2 regions of the Micromonospora sediminimaris genome follow, and region 1 is predicted to be linked to the other one. Evidence: riboswitches for the same ligand, from Rfam matches in the RefSeq annotation. Region 1 holds a riboswitch; the other holds the start of a gene.
The links. A riboswitch is a leader RNA that binds a small molecule or an ion and turns the genes downstream of it on or off. The one in region 1 is predicted to bind cyclic di-AMP.

Region 1 (7,908 bases):
GGCGATGGCCAGCGGGGTGACCAGCAGCGTGATCCGCGCCAGCAGGTAGAGCCCGGCGGCGATCACCACCAGGCAGGCGCTCCACACCACGGCGGAGCGGACCAGCCAGGGCAGGGCGGCCCAGGTCTGGCGCGGCCCGGCGCCCCGAAGCGCCGTCTCCTCGGGCTGGTTCCCGCCATCGCTTGCGACCACGTCGGCCCTCCTCAATGTCCGGCGAGGTCGGTACCCGGTCGACGTCCTTCCGACACTAAATTGCCGGAGACCGGGTGGGAGGGCGTTCGGCTATCAGTACGCGGCGACCGGCGCCCGGCCGACGACCGCCGGGATCTCCCGGGTCTGCTCGGCGGCAGCGGGTGTGGTCAGCGGAAGGAGCGACTCGCGTTCCGTGGCCGCCGGCAACAGCGCGGCGGCTGCTTCCTCGCGCAGGCTGCGAGCTGCGGCGGCGGCGAGTTCCGCGGCCCGCCAGGTCACCTGCTCCCGTTCCCGGGCCGCCCGCTGCCGGGCGAGCAGGTGGTCGCGTACCGCCCGACGCAGCATCAACTCCTGCTCCACCGGGTGCAACCGGGGATCCCAGCCGCGGTGCGCGAAGACGTCGCTGAGCTGTTCCACCGACAACTCTCGCCGCCAGTACGCGTCCAGGGCGGCCCGGTGCAGCCAGCGCTCGCGGTCGGCGTACTCGGCGGGGGTGCGGGCGGTCTGCGGCAGCGGCATGCCGGCGGCATCGGAGAGCCGGCGTACGTCAGCCTCCGCCGCCTCGTACGCCTGCCACGCCTGCTCGGCCTCGTCCTGGGCGATGAGCCATTCATCGCGGCGGTGCCGGGCCGTCGCGTCGGCCCGCTCCGCCGCGATCGTGACCTCCTCGGCCCAGCGCTCCTGGTCACGTCGTTGCTCGGCGTGGTCGGACCGGCTCGGCAGCGCGGCCTCGCGGATGCGGGTGCCGGCGTCGAAGCGGAAGAGTCGAGGTCGTAGCAGCAGGCCGGTGACGGCGAGCGTCACCACGCCGAGCAGGCCCAGCCAGATGGCGGCGGCGCGGGGCGCGTCGAGCAGGACGGAGGAGAGAGCGGTACGCATCATCAACACCTCGCGGTCGGGATGAGTCGTCGACTGTGATGGACGCGGGTTGTGACGGCGGGTCTGATGCCGGGGCACGGCTGATGCCGCGGTGGCCGTTGGGCCGACCGGGCGTCTGGCCGGCGAGCGGCGGGCGTCACTTGGCTCGATCGGTCGAGCGGACCGCCGTCGGTCAGACGGTAGGTGGGCCGCGACGGGTCGGCTCGCCCGCCCGGACGGCGGGCACCGGGGCGGCGCGGTGATCGACCTGGGCGGCATCGGCCGGCTCGGCGTCGGTACGGTCGGGCCGCAGCGGTGCGCCGGTGGCCGCCGCCCGCCAAACCTGGCCGGCGTCGACCGCCTGAGCGGGCTCGACGATGGGCTGGACGGCCGACATCGCGGTGGATGGCGAGCCGCCGACGACCGTGGCGTTCGGTGGTGGTACGGCGGTGGGCCGGGCCGGCGGATCGGCCGCGACGGCCCCACCGACACCTACGGCGAGCACCAGGGTCGCCAACGCCAACCGGGTCAGCTCACGAAGTGCGCACAGCATTGCCGGCCACAGTGGACGGGCGAATGCTGGAGACGACACGGGATCCAACCTATCCCGCCGTCGGCCTGATCGCAGCGCGGCGATCGTTCCGGGTGGGTGAAGCGCGCCACGTCGTCTGATCAGGACGTCTGCCGGCTCAGTGGTCGGCGGTGTCGGTCACCTGCTCCTTGGTGAAGAGGGCCAGCAGGTCACCCACCTGGTGGTCGGCCTCCGCCGGGTGGCGGAACCGCCCGGCCGGGTTGAGGGTGTACTCGTTGCGCCGGCCCACCCGGGTGCGGTGCAGGTAGCCGCCCGCCTCCAGGTCGGCGACGATGGCCTGAGCGGCACGTTCGGTGACGCCGACCTCCGTCGCGACGTCGCGTAGCCGGGCGGTGGGGTTACGGGCGATGGCGAGCAGGACGTGCGCGTGGTTCGTGAGGAAAGTCCAGTTCCGTGCGCTTTCTCGTCCGTCAGTGCTCGCCATGCCCGCCATCGTATGACCTGCCGTTCGAGTACCCCGGCCCGCGTCGTTACCGGCCTCGGTTCGGCCGAGCGCAAGCGTCGACTGATGTATGAAATGCATATCACGTATAGCTTGACGTGCGTTATGGCGCGTGTGACCGTGATGGCAGCCCGTGACCAGCGCCGGCCGGGATGACCAGGCATTCCTCCCAGAGATGAGGTGCAGCCGGATGAGTCGACCCGGAACGCTCGGTCCCCAGCCCGGACCGGACCGCGAGTTGCTCAGCGCGGATCTTCCCGGCGCCCCGCAGCGGGCCCTCGCCGAGTTGCTCGCCGGGAACCGTCGGTTCGTCACCGACGCACTGCGGCATCCCAACCAGAACGCTGGGCGGCGGGCCGCCGTCGCGGCCGAACAGCATCCCTTCGCGGTGATCGTCGGCTGCTCCGACTCCCGGCTCGCCGCCGAGATCATCTTCGATCGCGGGTTGGGCGACCTCTTCGTGGTTCGTACCGCCGGACACACCGTCGGGCCGGAGGTGCTGGGCAGCGTGGAGTACGCGGTGGCCGTGCTGCGTACGCCCCTGGTGGTGGTGCTCGGCCACGACTCGTGCGGCGCTGTCCAGGCGGCCCGCGAGGCACTGGCCACCGCCACCACGCCGCCCGGGCATCTGGGCGCCGTGGTCGACGCCGTGGTGCCGAGCCTGCGCCGGGCGCAGGACGCCGGAGTGCACGACCTGGACGGCATCGTGGACATCCACATCGCGCGGACCGTCGAGACGATGCTGGCCTCCTCCGCGACTCTCGCTGCGGAGGTGGCGGCCGGGCGATGTGCGGTGGTCGGCATGTCGTACCGACTGGCCGCCGGTGAGGTGCGGGCGGTCGCCGCGGAACCCGCCGCACTCGGCGGTGCGATGGCGACCGCGCCCTGATCCCGCGACCCGTCGCGAGGAATGAGGCCGGTCCGGGTACCGGCAGTCGGCGACCGCGTCCGACGGTGACCTCCGGAACGCCGAGGGCCGTCCCACCACGGTTGGCGGGACGGCCCTCGGTGCGTCGTGTGAGCGATCAGAGCAGCGACACGTGTACGTGGTCCGTGTGGTTGGACGGGCCACTGTAGGAACTCCAGCGCTCGGTGGCCGCGAACCAGATCTGCCGGTTCCAGATCACGTAGTAGACGCCCAGCCGGTCGGCGTTGCGGACCAGGAAGGCCGCCAGGTTGTTGCCGTAGATCCGGGTGTCGTTGTTGTGCCACGGGCTGAAGCCGCTGTTCTGCAATGACCAGTCACAGGCCCGGCCCTTGGGGTGCTCGAACTTGTCACCCGGACGGAAGCAGCCGACGAACCGGTTGAATCCGGCTCGCTTGACCTCCTTGTACATGTGCAGCGTCCGCGGCGTGATGCAGCCCGACGTGGTGGGGTCGTTCTGGCTGCACGACTCGGGCTTCCAGCCACCGTCCGAGGCCCGGTTCGGCGCGATCCGGGCCACCGGCGAGGTGGCGTCTACCAGCCCGCCGGTCAGGCCGACACCACCGACCAGTCGGAGGGACTTCTCCGCCTCGCTCTTCTTGCGCGCCATGTCGTTTGTCAGCTTCTTCTGCTCGCGCACCTCGGCGTCGAGCGCGAGCTTGGCCTGCTCGGCGCGGAGCTTGATCGCGTTGACCTCGCCCAGTTTCTTGTCGTTCACCAGGTTCAGCTCGTCCAGTGCCGAGGCCCGGTTGATGAACGAGTCCGGTGCGCTGCTCTGCAACAGCATGGCGATCGCGCCGACCCGGCCCGTGCGGTACGACTGGGTGGCGATCTGAGCGACCTGTGGCGAGAGTGCGTCCAGGTCAGCCTGAGCGGCGCGGACCTCAACCGCCAGTCGGAGTTGCCGCTTCTTGGACTTCTCCAGTTTGGCCTTGGCCTTGGAGTAGTCCCGGGTGGTCGCCTCGATCAAGTCGTTGAGCATCGGCGGGGCGTCGTCGTGCTCTGCTGGTTTGGGGTCGTTCGGTGCGGCCGTCGCCGGCATCGGACCAGCGAAAACGGCGAACGCGGCGAACACGGCCACCACGGGCGTCAACCAGCGGCGTAGGGGTGCCGTCACTGTTTTCCCTTCCATCGACCGCCGACCGGGTTAGCTGACGGGTTCGGGACGGAAGTGGCCCCTACCGCTTTCGCGGATTCACCCCACGTACCTGGGTCCCCGGCTCGCCTGGCGGCGATTGGGCGGCGGCACCGCAGGCGCCGCTGCGCGCCTTCGGCGGTGACCGGCAGTGAGGTTACCTGACAGTCCATCTGTGCTTCTACGCCCCGAACCCGACTAGATGCGTCATTTCGTAATCGCTTTGAGTGACCAGCGACACGATTACGAGCCGCGTTTACAGGGGCGGTCACGTTGAGGAGTGTCACCATGTGGTGTCCGTGCTCCTGTCCGGGTCGGGCCACCTTGAAGGGGTGGCGGGGGGCGTGTTTCGGGTGGGTGGGGTGCTGAGGGCGTGGAGCGCCTCGGCCCGGTCCGTTGCCGGCCGGGGAATCACGGGGGTGGGCTCACCGCTGTGGACGTCGGCGTCGCCGCGCCCGGCGGTGCTTACCACCGCGGCCAGCGCGGTGGTAAGCGGTACCGCGGCGATCAGCCCGAGCGTGGCGACCACGCTACGAACGATCTCCGTGGTGAGGAACTCGCTGGTCAGGATCTGCCCCAGTGCGCGGGAATCCGCGGTCAGCAGAAGCAGGAGTGGCAGCGAGGCGCCGGCGTACGCCAGCACGATCGTGTTGACCACAGAGGCGATGTGTGCCCGCCCGACCCGGGTGGCCGAGCGGTACAACTCCCGGCGGGAGAGGTCCGGGTTGGCGTGGCGCAACTCGTTGACCGCGGCGGCCTGGGTGACCGTGACGTCGTCGAGTACGCCCAACGAGCCGATGATGATGCCGGCGAGCAGCAGACCGTGCAGGTCGACGTCGGCCCGGAACATGGACAGGGTGGTGGCGTCCTCGCTGCCGAAACCGGTCAGGTGGGTGGCCCCGGTCGCAGCCAGCCCGAGCAGCCCGGTGAGCACCAGACTGGCGAGCGTGCCGAGCACGGCCACCGAAGTCTGGGCGGATATGCCGTGGGTCAGGTACAGCACCACGAACATGATCAGCGAGGCGCCGACGATGGCGACCGCGAGCGGTGGCTGGCCGGCGCTGATGCCGGGCAGTACGAAGGTCAGCAGGATGGCGAAGCTGGCGGCCAGGCCACCCAGCGCGGCCAGTCCGCGTAGCCGCCCGAAGGCGACGATGGCGGCGGCGAAGAGGACGGCCAGCCACACCAGCGGCTTGCCGCGTTGGTGCTCGGCGATGTTGTAGGTGCTGACCGTCGGATCCTCCGGGTCGATCAGCGAGACCAGGATGATGTCGTCGTCGACCTCGACGCGAGGGGCGCCCGGCCCGGTCGGGATGGGTGTCTGCACCTCCTGCCCGGCGTCCGGTCCGGTCTGTACCCGGACGGTGACCGTGCCGCAGGGGCCGTCCGCAGCCGTCGGAGTCCCCTCGGGTACCACCGGGTTGGGCGGGCATGGCTCGCTGACCACCCGGGTGACCGTGCCGTGGTAGCGGGGGGTGTCGTCGGCGGCCTCGGGGCGCGGGGCGTCCCGGGGCCAGAGCACGATGGCGGCGACCAGGGTGGCGATGAAGAGGGGGACCACCGTCACGACGAGGATCCGCCGCACCCCCGGCGGGGTGGGCGGAGCGGAACGGGTGTGGTCGGCGCCCATTCAGTGTCTCCCAACGATTTCAGGGCTGAGTACGTGTCGATGGGCGAGACGGTTCAGTGCCGCCGGACGGCGGTGTGGAAGGGCAGCCCGAATGGCCTGAGTGTGGCGGGGTGGCTGCGTACCGTGAGCTGTGGACCGGCTCGCGACGGCCGTGCGGGCGTACGCCTGACGGCGACCTCGGGCCGCGAGGCACGGATTTCGGCTGGCCATCGTGTGCGAATGGTAACCAGCCGGACCTGTCGACGCCTGTCGCGAGGGTGCGTCGGCGGGTCGGGTCAGCCGCGCTTCATGAGTCGGCCCACGGCGGCCATCATCTCGGTCGCCATCTCGTCGGCGCGCCCCTCGGCGGCACCTTCGTGCATGCAGTGCCGGGCGTGCCCGTCGAGCAGGCCGAGGGCGACCTTGTCCAGGGCGGCCTGGATGGCCGAGATCTGGGTGAGCACGTCGATGCAGTAGCGGTCCTCGTCGACCATCTTCTCGATGCCGCGCACCTGGCCCTCCACCCGGCGCAGGCGGGCGAGGAGCTGGTCCTTGCTGGCGGTGTAGCCACGGATCGGCGCGGGTGTGCTCATGCCGGCAAGAATAACCTACCCCCAGGGGGTATGGTACGGTCGGTGCGACGGATACCCCCTGCGGGTATCCGGGTGGGTGTTCGACCCACCCTTCCAGAGTGGTGAGGAGAGTTCCATGGTCAGCACGACGTACCAGGTGCAGGGCATGACCTGCGGGCACTGCGTCAACGCGGTCAGCACCGAGATCGGTGCGATCGAGGGTGTCAAGGACGTTCAGGTGGATCTGGCCGCCGGTCGGGTCACCGTCACCAGCGACCAGCCGCTCTCCGACGACGCGGTGCGTGCCGCCGTGGACGAGGCCGGATACGAGCTGGCCGGCGCCTGAGCCGGCCGGCGCGCGGAAACCGAGGGGTCAACCATGAACACGGCGACGAAGCTGAGCGGCTTCGTGCTCGGCCTGGCGGCGGTGTTCGGCGCGGCGTACGGGGTGGGGCAGCTGACCGGCCCGGTGACCGTGGTCGCCGCCGGCCACGACAGCGAGGGTGCCGGCCACGGCGAGGGTGACGCCGGGCATGAGGAGGCGGCCGGGCACGAGGAAGGGGCAGCCGGGCACCTGCCCGGCGGCCTGCTCGTTGCCGACCGTGGCTACACCCTGGTGCCGGTCGACGCGCCGCCGGGTGAGTTCGCGTTCCGGATCACCGGTCCCGATGGCCGTCCGGTGACCGGGTACGACGTCACCCACGACGAGCGGATGCACCTCATCGTGGCCCGCCGCGACCTCTCCGGCTTCCGGCACGTACACCCGGAGCTGGCCGGGGACGGCACCTGGCGGATCGTCTCACCGATGGACTCTCCCGGGGTGTGGCGGGCCTTCGCCGACTTCACCCCGACCGGCGGCGACCCCCTGACGCTCGGCGTCGACGTGACCGTCCCCGGCGCGCTGGCCGAGCGACCGCTGCCCGCCCCGGCGAGCAGCGCCACCGTCGACGGCTACACCGTCGCCCTCACCGGAGCCCCGCAGCCGGGGCGCACCACGACGCTGACGCTCACCGTCAGCCGCGACGGCGCACCTGTCACCGACCTGGAGCCGTACCTCGGCGCGTACGGTCACCTTGTCGCGCTGCGCCGTGGTGACCTGGCCTATCTCCACGTACACCCCGAGGGCAGCCCGGGAGACGGGCGCACCGCCCCCGGCCCACAGGTCAGCTTCGCCACCGAGTTCCCCTCGGCCGGCGCGTACCGGCTCTATCTCGACTTCCGCCACCGGGGAGTGGTGCGTACCGCCGAGTTCACGGTGCACGTCGGTGACCCGGGCGGCACCACCGGACCGGCCGACGGGCACCCCACCACCGCGCCCGAGGACGGGCACGGGACCCCCGGGCACGGACACGACTGACAGGACCCGCAATGAGTACGAGCCGACCCCTGACCACCGCGCCGCACCTGATCGAGCTGGCCATCGGCGGGATGACCTGCGCGTCCTGCGCCGCCCGGATCGAGAAGAAGCTCAACCGGATCGACGGCGTGCAGGCCACCGTCAACTACGCCACCGAGAAGGCGACGGTCTCGTACGCCGACCCGGTCACTCCGGACGATCTCGTCGCCACCGTCGAGAAGACCGG
Region 2 (7,908 bases), on a different contig from region 1:
GCCGCAACGAGGTGCGTCGGGCCGGCTTCGACGGCGTGCTCGCCGCGCTCTGGGCGCAGGCTCGCCGGCTGGGCATCGCCGGGTTGCCCGAACAGCGTGCCTTCGAGGACGAGCTGATCGACCGGACGGACTTCCGCGAGTTCCTCAAGGCGTGGTGGCCCCGGCTGCATCCGCGGCATGTGCTCGCCTGGTTGGCCGAACCGCAGCGGCTGCGCCGGTACGGCGGGGGCCTGCTCTCCGGTGCCGAGATCCGGCTGCTCGGTGCGGCGTACCGGGAGCTGGCCACGGACGGGCCGACCGTGGCCGACGTCGCGCTGCTGGACGAGTTGGACGCGCTGCTCGGCAAGCCGATGCGTCCCGCCCGCCCGAAACGGGATCCGTTCCAGCTGGCCGGCGGGGTACGTGAGCTGAGCACCCATGCCGACCGGCAGCGGGCTGCCCGTCAGGCCGCCCGGGAACGCCCCGAGGACTACCGCGACTACGCCCACCTGGTGGTCGACGAGTCCCAGGACGTCTCACCGATGCAGTGGCGGATGGTGGGCCGGCGCGGGCGGCTGGCGTCCTGGACGGTGGTGGGTGATCCGGCGCAGACCGCGTGGACGGGAGATCCGCAGGAGTTGGCCCGGGCCCGCGACCAGGCGCTGGGGCGCCGCCGCCGGCACCGGTTCACGCTCACCACGAACTACCGCAACTCGGCGGAGATCTTCGCGGTGGCGGCGGCCGAGATCCGGCGGGCGTACCCGGATCTCGCATTGCCCACCGCGGTCCGTTCCACCGGGATCGATCCACTCCAGCTCGAGGTGCCGGCGCCCGAGCTGGAGACCACCGTCGTGACGGCCGCCAGCGCCCTGCTCGGCGAGGTCGAGGGGACCGTCGGCGTGATCACTCCGGTGCCCCGACGGGACCAGGTCGCGGCCTGGCTGGGGGCGCTGGGCGGGCAGCGGTTGCAGGTGGTGACCAGCCTGGAGGCCAAGGGCATGGAGTACGACGGTGTGGTGCTGGTCGCCCCGGCGGAGATCCGGGCGGAGCCGGGCTCCGGTGTCCGTACCCTCTACGTCGCCCTGTCCCGGGCCACCCAGCGGTTGACCACCGTCGACCCGACCGGTTGAAACCGAGCACGGCGACCCGCCCGACGATTGCACACATAGCGATGTTGGCATAGCTCCGTCCCCGGTCCGGCGGACGACGCAAGGTGTCTGGGTGGGCGCCGGCCATGACCACCACCACGCTGCGGTGTCGAACGCCGCCCACCGCCACTCCGGCCGGCTGTGGGCAGCGTTCGCCCTGCTCAGCGCGCTGATGGTGATCGAGGCAGGCACCGCTCTGCGGACCGGTTCGCTGGCCCTGCTCTCCGACGCCGGGCACATGTTCACCGACGTGTTGGGCATCGGGATGGCCCTCGCGGCCGTGGCCGCCACCCGTCGGGCCGACACGGACCCGCAACGCACCTTCGGGCTCTACCGACTGGAGGTGCTCGCGGCCCTGGCCAACGCCGTACTGCTCTCCGGCGTCGCGGTGTACGTGCTGGTCGAGGCGGTACGCCGAATCGGCGATCCGCCCGAGGTGCTCGCCGGCCCGGTCCTGGTGGTGGCCGCACTCGGCCTGCTCGCCAACGTCGCCGCGTTCGCCCTCCTGCGTCCGGGGGCGCGGGAGAGCATCAACCTGCGCGGGGCGTATCTGGAGGTGCTGGCGGACCTGCTCGGTTCGCTTGGCGTGATCACGGCCGCCCTGCTGATCGCCGTGACCGACTGGTGGTGGGCCGATCCTCTGGTGGCCACCGCGATCGCCACGTTCATCCTGCCCCGGACCTGGCGCCTGGGCCGGGCCGCGGTACGCATCCTGGTCCAGGCCGCTCCGGAACACCTTCAGGTCACCGCGGTGTACGACCGGCTGGCCGCGGTGCCGGGCGTGGCCGGCGTCCACGACCTGCACGTCTGGACGTTGACCTCCGGCATGGAGGTCGCCTCGGCGCACCTCACCGTCAGACCGGGCGCCGACGTCGGCGCCGTGCTGGCGGCGGCCCGCTCGGCGCTGCACGAGGACTTCCAGATCGAGCACGCGACCCTCCAGATCGAGCCGCGGTCGGATCCCGGGCACTGCGGGGCGGCGCAGTGGTGACCGGAAGAATCAGAGAAAAGGGGTTATTGTCCGCTTTTGGTCTGTTCTACTAGTCAACAACTGAACACCAGCAGTAACAGCAGCTGCACCGGTCACATGGGCACCGGTAGGCTCGGACCCGGCCTCCGCCAGGCGGCACCCACAGGTGCCGGCGGCGGCCGCCGCCTAATCGCCCGCCAGGGCGAACCGGGGAACCAGGTTCCTGGGGTGTATCCGCGTCAGCGGTAGGGATCTTCCGTCCCGAACCCGTCAGCTAACCCGGTCGGCGGCTGACGGAAGGAAACGTGCATGCCAGCAGTGGCAACGGTAAGACCGGCCGCCCGTACGGCGGCCCTGATCGCCGCCGCGCTCGCCCTCACTCTCGGCGTCGCGCTGGCCCCCTTCACCCCCGCCGCCGCGGCATCGCCGCCATTGCGGGCGGCTGCCCCGGGCGACGTGGACGACGAGGGCGGCACCCCGGCGCTGCGGGCCCAACTGGAGGCCGCCAGCAAGGGCTACCTCGACGCCAAGACCGCACTCGACCGCTCGGTCAAGCGCCAGAAGAAGCTTGCCGAGCAGCTCAAGACGACCGAGAGTCAGGTCGCCGAGCGGGGCACCAAGGTCGCCGAGATCGCCGCACAGGCGTACCGCACCGGGCGGCTGGGCGCCGCGTCGGCTCTGCTCAACAGCGGTTCACCGGCCGGCTTCATGGACCGGGCGGCAGCGCTGGACGCGGTGGCTGCCAACGAGGATCGCGCGCTGCGTGAGCTCCAGGTGGCCCGGGACGAGGTCAGCGCCACCAAGCAGGCCCTGGACGTGGAGATCCAGGAGCAGCGCAAGCAGGTGGCCGTGATGGCCAAGCGCAAGGACCAGGCCGAGCGGGCGTTGACCGTGGCCATCGAGCGGGACGAGGCGGCCGAACGGGCCCGGGCCGCCGAGCGGGCCGCCCGGTCACCGTCGCGCAGCAGCGGGTCGAGTCCCACCGCCAAGCCCGCTCCCCGCAACTCCGACGGGTCGTGGCCCTCGGAGTCGTGCAGCGTCAACGACCCCACCCCGGCCAACGGCTGCATCACCCCACGCACCCTGCATGCGCTGAAGCAGGCCAAGTCGGCTGGCTTCACCCGGTACGTCTCCTGCTACCGCTCCGGCGGCTCGGGCGAGCACCCGAAGGGTCGGGCCTGCGACTTCGCCGCCCAGAAGAACGGCTTCGGCGGGGACGCGACCGGAGGCGACCGGACCTACGGCAACAACCTGGCGGCGTACTTCGTCAAGAACGCCGACCGGCTCGCGGTGCTCTACGTGATCTGGTACAGGCAGATCTGGCTGCCCAGCAGCGGCTGGAAGTCGTACAGCGGTGCCCGGGGTGACCCGTCCAGCGACCACACCAACCACGTCCACCTGTCGGTGTACTGACTTCCTCTTCGCGCCGGGTGAACTGCTCTTCACGAGCGGTTCACCCGGCGCTGCGTTTCACCGTTGGCCGGCGGGGCACCGTCCCTTCGGCGCGCATCGACGCGCCTCCTTGGTTACCGTCGTACCAGGAAGCGGTATTTGTCCGCTAACGGGAGGAACGCCATGAACGAGCGAATCGCCAGACCCGGCGGCGGTACGGACAACGGGGAGCGGTCATGACCGGCCGCGTCATGATCTTCGCACCGACACCGCTGCTGACCGTGACCATCGACCAGCCGAGCGACGCACCGGAGTTGCACCTGCACCCGGGCGGGCAGGGGGTGTGGCAGGCCAGGATGGTGTTGTCCCTCGGCGTCGACGTGGTGCTCTGCGCGGCGCTCGGCGGCGAGGTCGGGCAGGTACTGCAACCGTTGCTGGTAAGCGAGGGAGTCGACCTGAAGGTGGTGGCCCGCGACTCCGGCGGCACCGGCGGGTACGTGCACGACCGCCGCGAGGGGACCCGTCAGGAGATCGTCGACGTCATCGGCCAGCCGTTGAGCCGGCACGAGTTGGACGAGCTCTACAACCTCGCACTCGGCGAGGGCCTGCGCGCGCCGGTGAGCGTGTTGAGCGGGCCGAACCATCCGTCCCTGGTCCCCGCCGACCTCTACCGGCGCTTCGCGGCCGATCTCGGTGCCAACGGTGGCCGAGTGGTGGTGGATCTCTGCGGCGAGCACCTCGCCGCCGTCCTGGAAAGCGGTGTCTTCTTTCTCAAGGTCAGCCACGAGGAACTGATCGCCGACGGGCGGGCCGACGGCGACGACGAGGAGGAGCTCACCCGCGCGATGTACGACCTGCACGCCTCCGGCGCCGAGAACGTGGTGGTCAGCCGGGCCGACAAGCCCGCGTTGGCGCTTGTCGACGGCGAGGTGTTCGAGGTGCGGATGCCGCGGCTGGAGGCCGCCGACCCGCGCGGGGCGGGCGACTCGATGACCGCCGGGGTGGCCGCCGTGGTGGCCCGGGGCGGCGACGTCCGCACGGCGATCCGTACCGGCGCGGCGGCCGGCGCGCTCAACGTCACCCGACACGGCCTCGGCACCGGCCGCCTCGACTCGATCAACGGCCTCGTCGACCGGGTCCGGTTGGAACCGGCGGGCAGCCGTCCCCAGGAGCGGACCACCCCCGACGAACTGGCGCAACGGGCGGGTGGCCGATGACGCTGCGGGTGTTGATCACCAACGACGACGGGATCGCCGCGCCGGGCATCCAGGCGCTGGCTCGGGCGGCCGTCGACCGGGGCCTGGACGTGGTGGTGGCTGCCCCACTGGAGGAGGCGAGCGGCACCAGCGCCGCGATGAGCGCCATGGAGCAGGACGGGCACGTGGTGGTCCACGACCATCCGTTACCGGAGCTCGACGGCGTGCCGACGTTCGGCGTCGGTGGCTCGCCCGGGTTCATCGCGCTCATCGCCGTACACGGTGCCTTCGGACCGCCGCCGTCGGTGCTGCTGTCGGGCATCAACCGAGGCGCCAACGCCGGCCGCGCGGTGCTGCACTCCGGCACCGTCGGGGCCGCCTTCACCGCTGCGGCCAACGGCTGCCGGGCGATGGCGGTGTCGCTGGACGTGCTCTCGGCGGGTGAGGCGACGGCGGCCAGCGGAGGTGCCGCGGTGGCGGCTGCCGCCCGGGTTCGCGACGCCGAACGGAACTGGGCCACCGCCGCCCACGTCGCCCTGGATCTGCTGCCCCGGCTGACCGCCGCGCCGACGGAGAGCGTGCTCAACGTCAATGCGCCCGATCTACCGCTGGCTCGACTGCGTGGGGTACGCCATGCCACCCTGGCGACCTTCGGCCAGGTGCAGATGACCGTCGCCGAATCCGGGCACGGCTTCGTGCGTACCTCGCTGGAGGAGCCGGGACAGGCGGTACAGCCCGGCACGGATCTGGCTCTGCTCGCCGACGGCTACGCATCGGTGACCGCGGTCCGGGCGGTCACCGAGGTGGCCGACGTGGACCTGTCCGGCCTCGACCGGGAGTGATCAGGTGCCCCTGCGGTAGTCGATGCGGTCAGGCCCCGGGGAGCACCTCGGGAGCCGTGGCCGCCCCGGCGTAGTAGGGCTCCGGCGCGCCGAAGAGGCCGAGCAGGCCGGTCACCCAGAGCTGCCGGTGCACGAACCGGCTCGGCTCGGTGACGATCAGCTTCACCCCGCTGACCTCGGCGGTCTGGAATCCGGCGACCATCGCGCTGATGCCCACCGAGTCGATGAAGGTGACCAGCCGCATGTTGAGCTCGATCCGGGCCGGCCGCCCCTTGGCCAGCACCTCGGCGATGGCCTCTTTCACCTCGTACGCGGTGTCGACGTCGATCTCACCCCGAGGGGCGATCTCGATGACACCACCGGGCCGAACCGTCTGCAGGATCGACAGGCTCACGCGAGCACCTCCACTCGCCCGTACGACGGGCGCCTCATCAGTACGCGGGCCGCGACCGACAGTATTCCTTCAACCGCCTCGGTCGCCACCCCTCGGGATGAGCAATTCACGGATGCGGGCACAACAAATCACCCATATCCGAACTATATTGGCCTTATCACTCAGCGTTCGACCTCTGCCGACGCCGCCGAACCAGGGTAGCGGGCCGACGCCATCCCCGTCGTTTTCCAGCACTGCCGGCGTGCCCACGAACAACCGGCCTGACCTGCGCTGGGCGCGCGATAGTGGCGCGGTGTGCCTAGCATCACGAGTGACCCCTATGACGGGAGGACCACATCATGCTCCGCAGACTCGCCGCGCTCGCCGGTGTCAGCGCCCTGCTCGCCCTCGTACTGGCCTGCGGTTTCGGCGGCGGCGACGGTGACGACGACGATGACGATGACGACGACTTCGCCCGCGCCGCGGCGGTGGCGGTCGCCGTCCGCTGACCAATGCGACGAACCCGGCGTGGTCCGGACCGCACCGGGAAACGCGCCTGCCCTTCCGGTCGGGTCGGGCGTTTCGATGGTTTGCGTCCGGGCCGGTGTGGGCACAGCCTCCGATGCGAACCGCCACCGGCCGGACAACGCCGCCGACAGCTGATGCGTGCACCGGCTCCGGCACCGTCGAGGAGGGAACCACCATGTTCGGAACACATCTGCTGGAGCGCCGCAGCAAGCCGGAGCGGGTCGCGGACCAGGCGTGGCAACACCTCGTCTCGGCGGTGAACAACGCCGGCGACAGCCTCCGCGGCACCGCCCGCACCGCCCGCCACAGCTCCGCCGGTTTCGCCGGCGACGCTGGTGACCTGGTCGAGTCGGCCGCCGAGGAGGCCCGTCACCGCGCCAGCCGCGCCTTCGACGCGCTCGCCGGACGCCGCCCGGCGCTGCCCTGGACGCTGCTGATCGGCGCCGCCCTGGTCGGTGCCGCGGTCGGCTGGGCCGCCGGCACCGCGGCACGCGCCGCGGGGAGCCGGGACCGGGCCCTGGAGGACATCGAGTTCGTCGACGTGGACCGACCCGACTCCCCCGCCGACCCGACAAATCCCGTCAGCTGACGGTTCTGTGTGACGACGGGCCCCACCGACCGAGGCGGTCGGGCGGGGCCCGTCGTGCTGTCATGCATCAGCCCTTCGCCCGCTGGAACCTCCCGGGCAGCTCAGGTCGGGAACGGCCGACCTCGTCCGATCCGGGTGAGGCCGATTCATCCGGACGGTCACCAGGCTCGGTCGCGGCGGGCCTGGCGTGTCGGTCCGCGCCACCGTGGTGAGAAGGGAGCGACCGATGGCCAGCATCTCGACGATCAATCGCACCGACCAGGACATCCGGTCCGCGGTGCTGGACGAACTCGACTGGGAGCCCCGGGTCCGGCCGCACGAGATCGGGGTGGCCGTCACCGAGGGCGTGGTGACGCTGACCGGGCATGTGGACAGCTACGCCAAGAAGTGGGCGGCCGAGCGCGCCGCGCACCGGGTCACGCAGGTGCGGGCGGTGGCCAACGACCTCGCGGTGCGCCTGGTGACCGGCGCGGAACGCACCGACCCGGAGATCGCCGCCGCGGTTCAGCACGCCCTGCAGTGGCAGGCGTTCGTGCCGGTCGACGCGCTCGACGTCACGGTTTCCCAGGGCTGGGTCACCCTGCACGGCGAGGTCGAGTGGGAGTACCAGCGCCGCGCCGCCGAACAGGCCGTCGGCCAACTGCACGGCGTACGCGGGGTCAGCAACGGCATGAGCGTCCGGCCGTCGGTACGCCCCGACGGTGCCCTGCTGGCCCGGCGCATCGTCGACGCGCTGGCCCGCAACCGCGCCACCGACGCGGAACAGGTGACGGTACGCGTACACGGCGACACGGTGCTGCTCGGCGGACTTGTGCACTCGATGCCCGAACGCGCCGAGGTGGAACGGGTCGTCTGGTCCGCCCCCGGCATCCGGGAGGTGCAGAACCACAT

Region 2: linked by a shared signal. The riboswitch ahead of Vse01_RS19065 (coiled-coil domain-containing protein) and the one ahead of Vse01_RS08275 (coiled-coil domain-containing protein) in region 1 are both predicted to bind cyclic di-AMP.

Annotation. Positions count from the first base shown of each region.
Region 1 is NZ_BOPD01000009.1:248,460-256,367, reverse strand. It holds gene Vse01_RS08300 (AI-2E family transporter) at 1-192, opposite strand, end outside; gene Vse01_RS08295 (hypothetical protein) at 286-1,071, opposite strand; gene Vse01_RS08290 (hypothetical protein) at 1,244-1,642, opposite strand; gene Vse01_RS08285 (helix-turn-helix transcriptional regulator) at 1,740-2,075, opposite strand; gene Vse01_RS08280 (carbonic anhydrase) at 2,275-2,973, shown strand; gene Vse01_RS08275 (coiled-coil domain-containing protein) at 3,110-4,126, opposite strand; cyclic di-AMP (ydaO/yuaA leader) riboswitch at 4,130-4,261, opposite strand; gene Vse01_RS08270 (YibE/F family protein) at 4,428-5,774, opposite strand; gene Vse01_RS08265 (metal-sensitive transcriptional regulator) at 6,050-6,346, opposite strand; gene Vse01_RS08260 (heavy-metal-associated domain-containing protein) at 6,462-6,671, shown strand; gene Vse01_RS08255 (DUF8832 domain-containing protein) at 6,705-7,682, shown strand; gene Vse01_RS08250 (heavy metal translocating P-type ATPase) at 7,694-7,908, shown strand, end outside.
Region 2 is NZ_BOPD01000023.1:46,686-54,593, reverse strand. It holds gene Vse01_RS19075 (HelD family protein) at 1-1,109, shown strand, start outside; gene Vse01_RS19070 (cation diffusion facilitator family transporter) at 1,201-2,118, shown strand; cyclic di-AMP (ydaO/yuaA leader) riboswitch at 2,271-2,402, shown strand; gene Vse01_RS19065 (coiled-coil domain-containing protein) at 2,407-3,510, shown strand; gene Vse01_RS19060 (1-phosphofructokinase family hexose kinase) at 3,726-4,706, shown strand; gene surE (5'/3'-nucleotidase SurE) at 4,703-5,527, shown strand; gene Vse01_RS19050 (STAS domain-containing protein) at 5,556-5,921, opposite strand; gene Vse01_RS19045 (hypothetical protein) at 6,260-6,409, shown strand; gene Vse01_RS19040 (hypothetical protein) at 6,604-7,017, shown strand; gene Vse01_RS19035 (BON domain-containing protein) at 7,244-7,908, shown strand, end outside.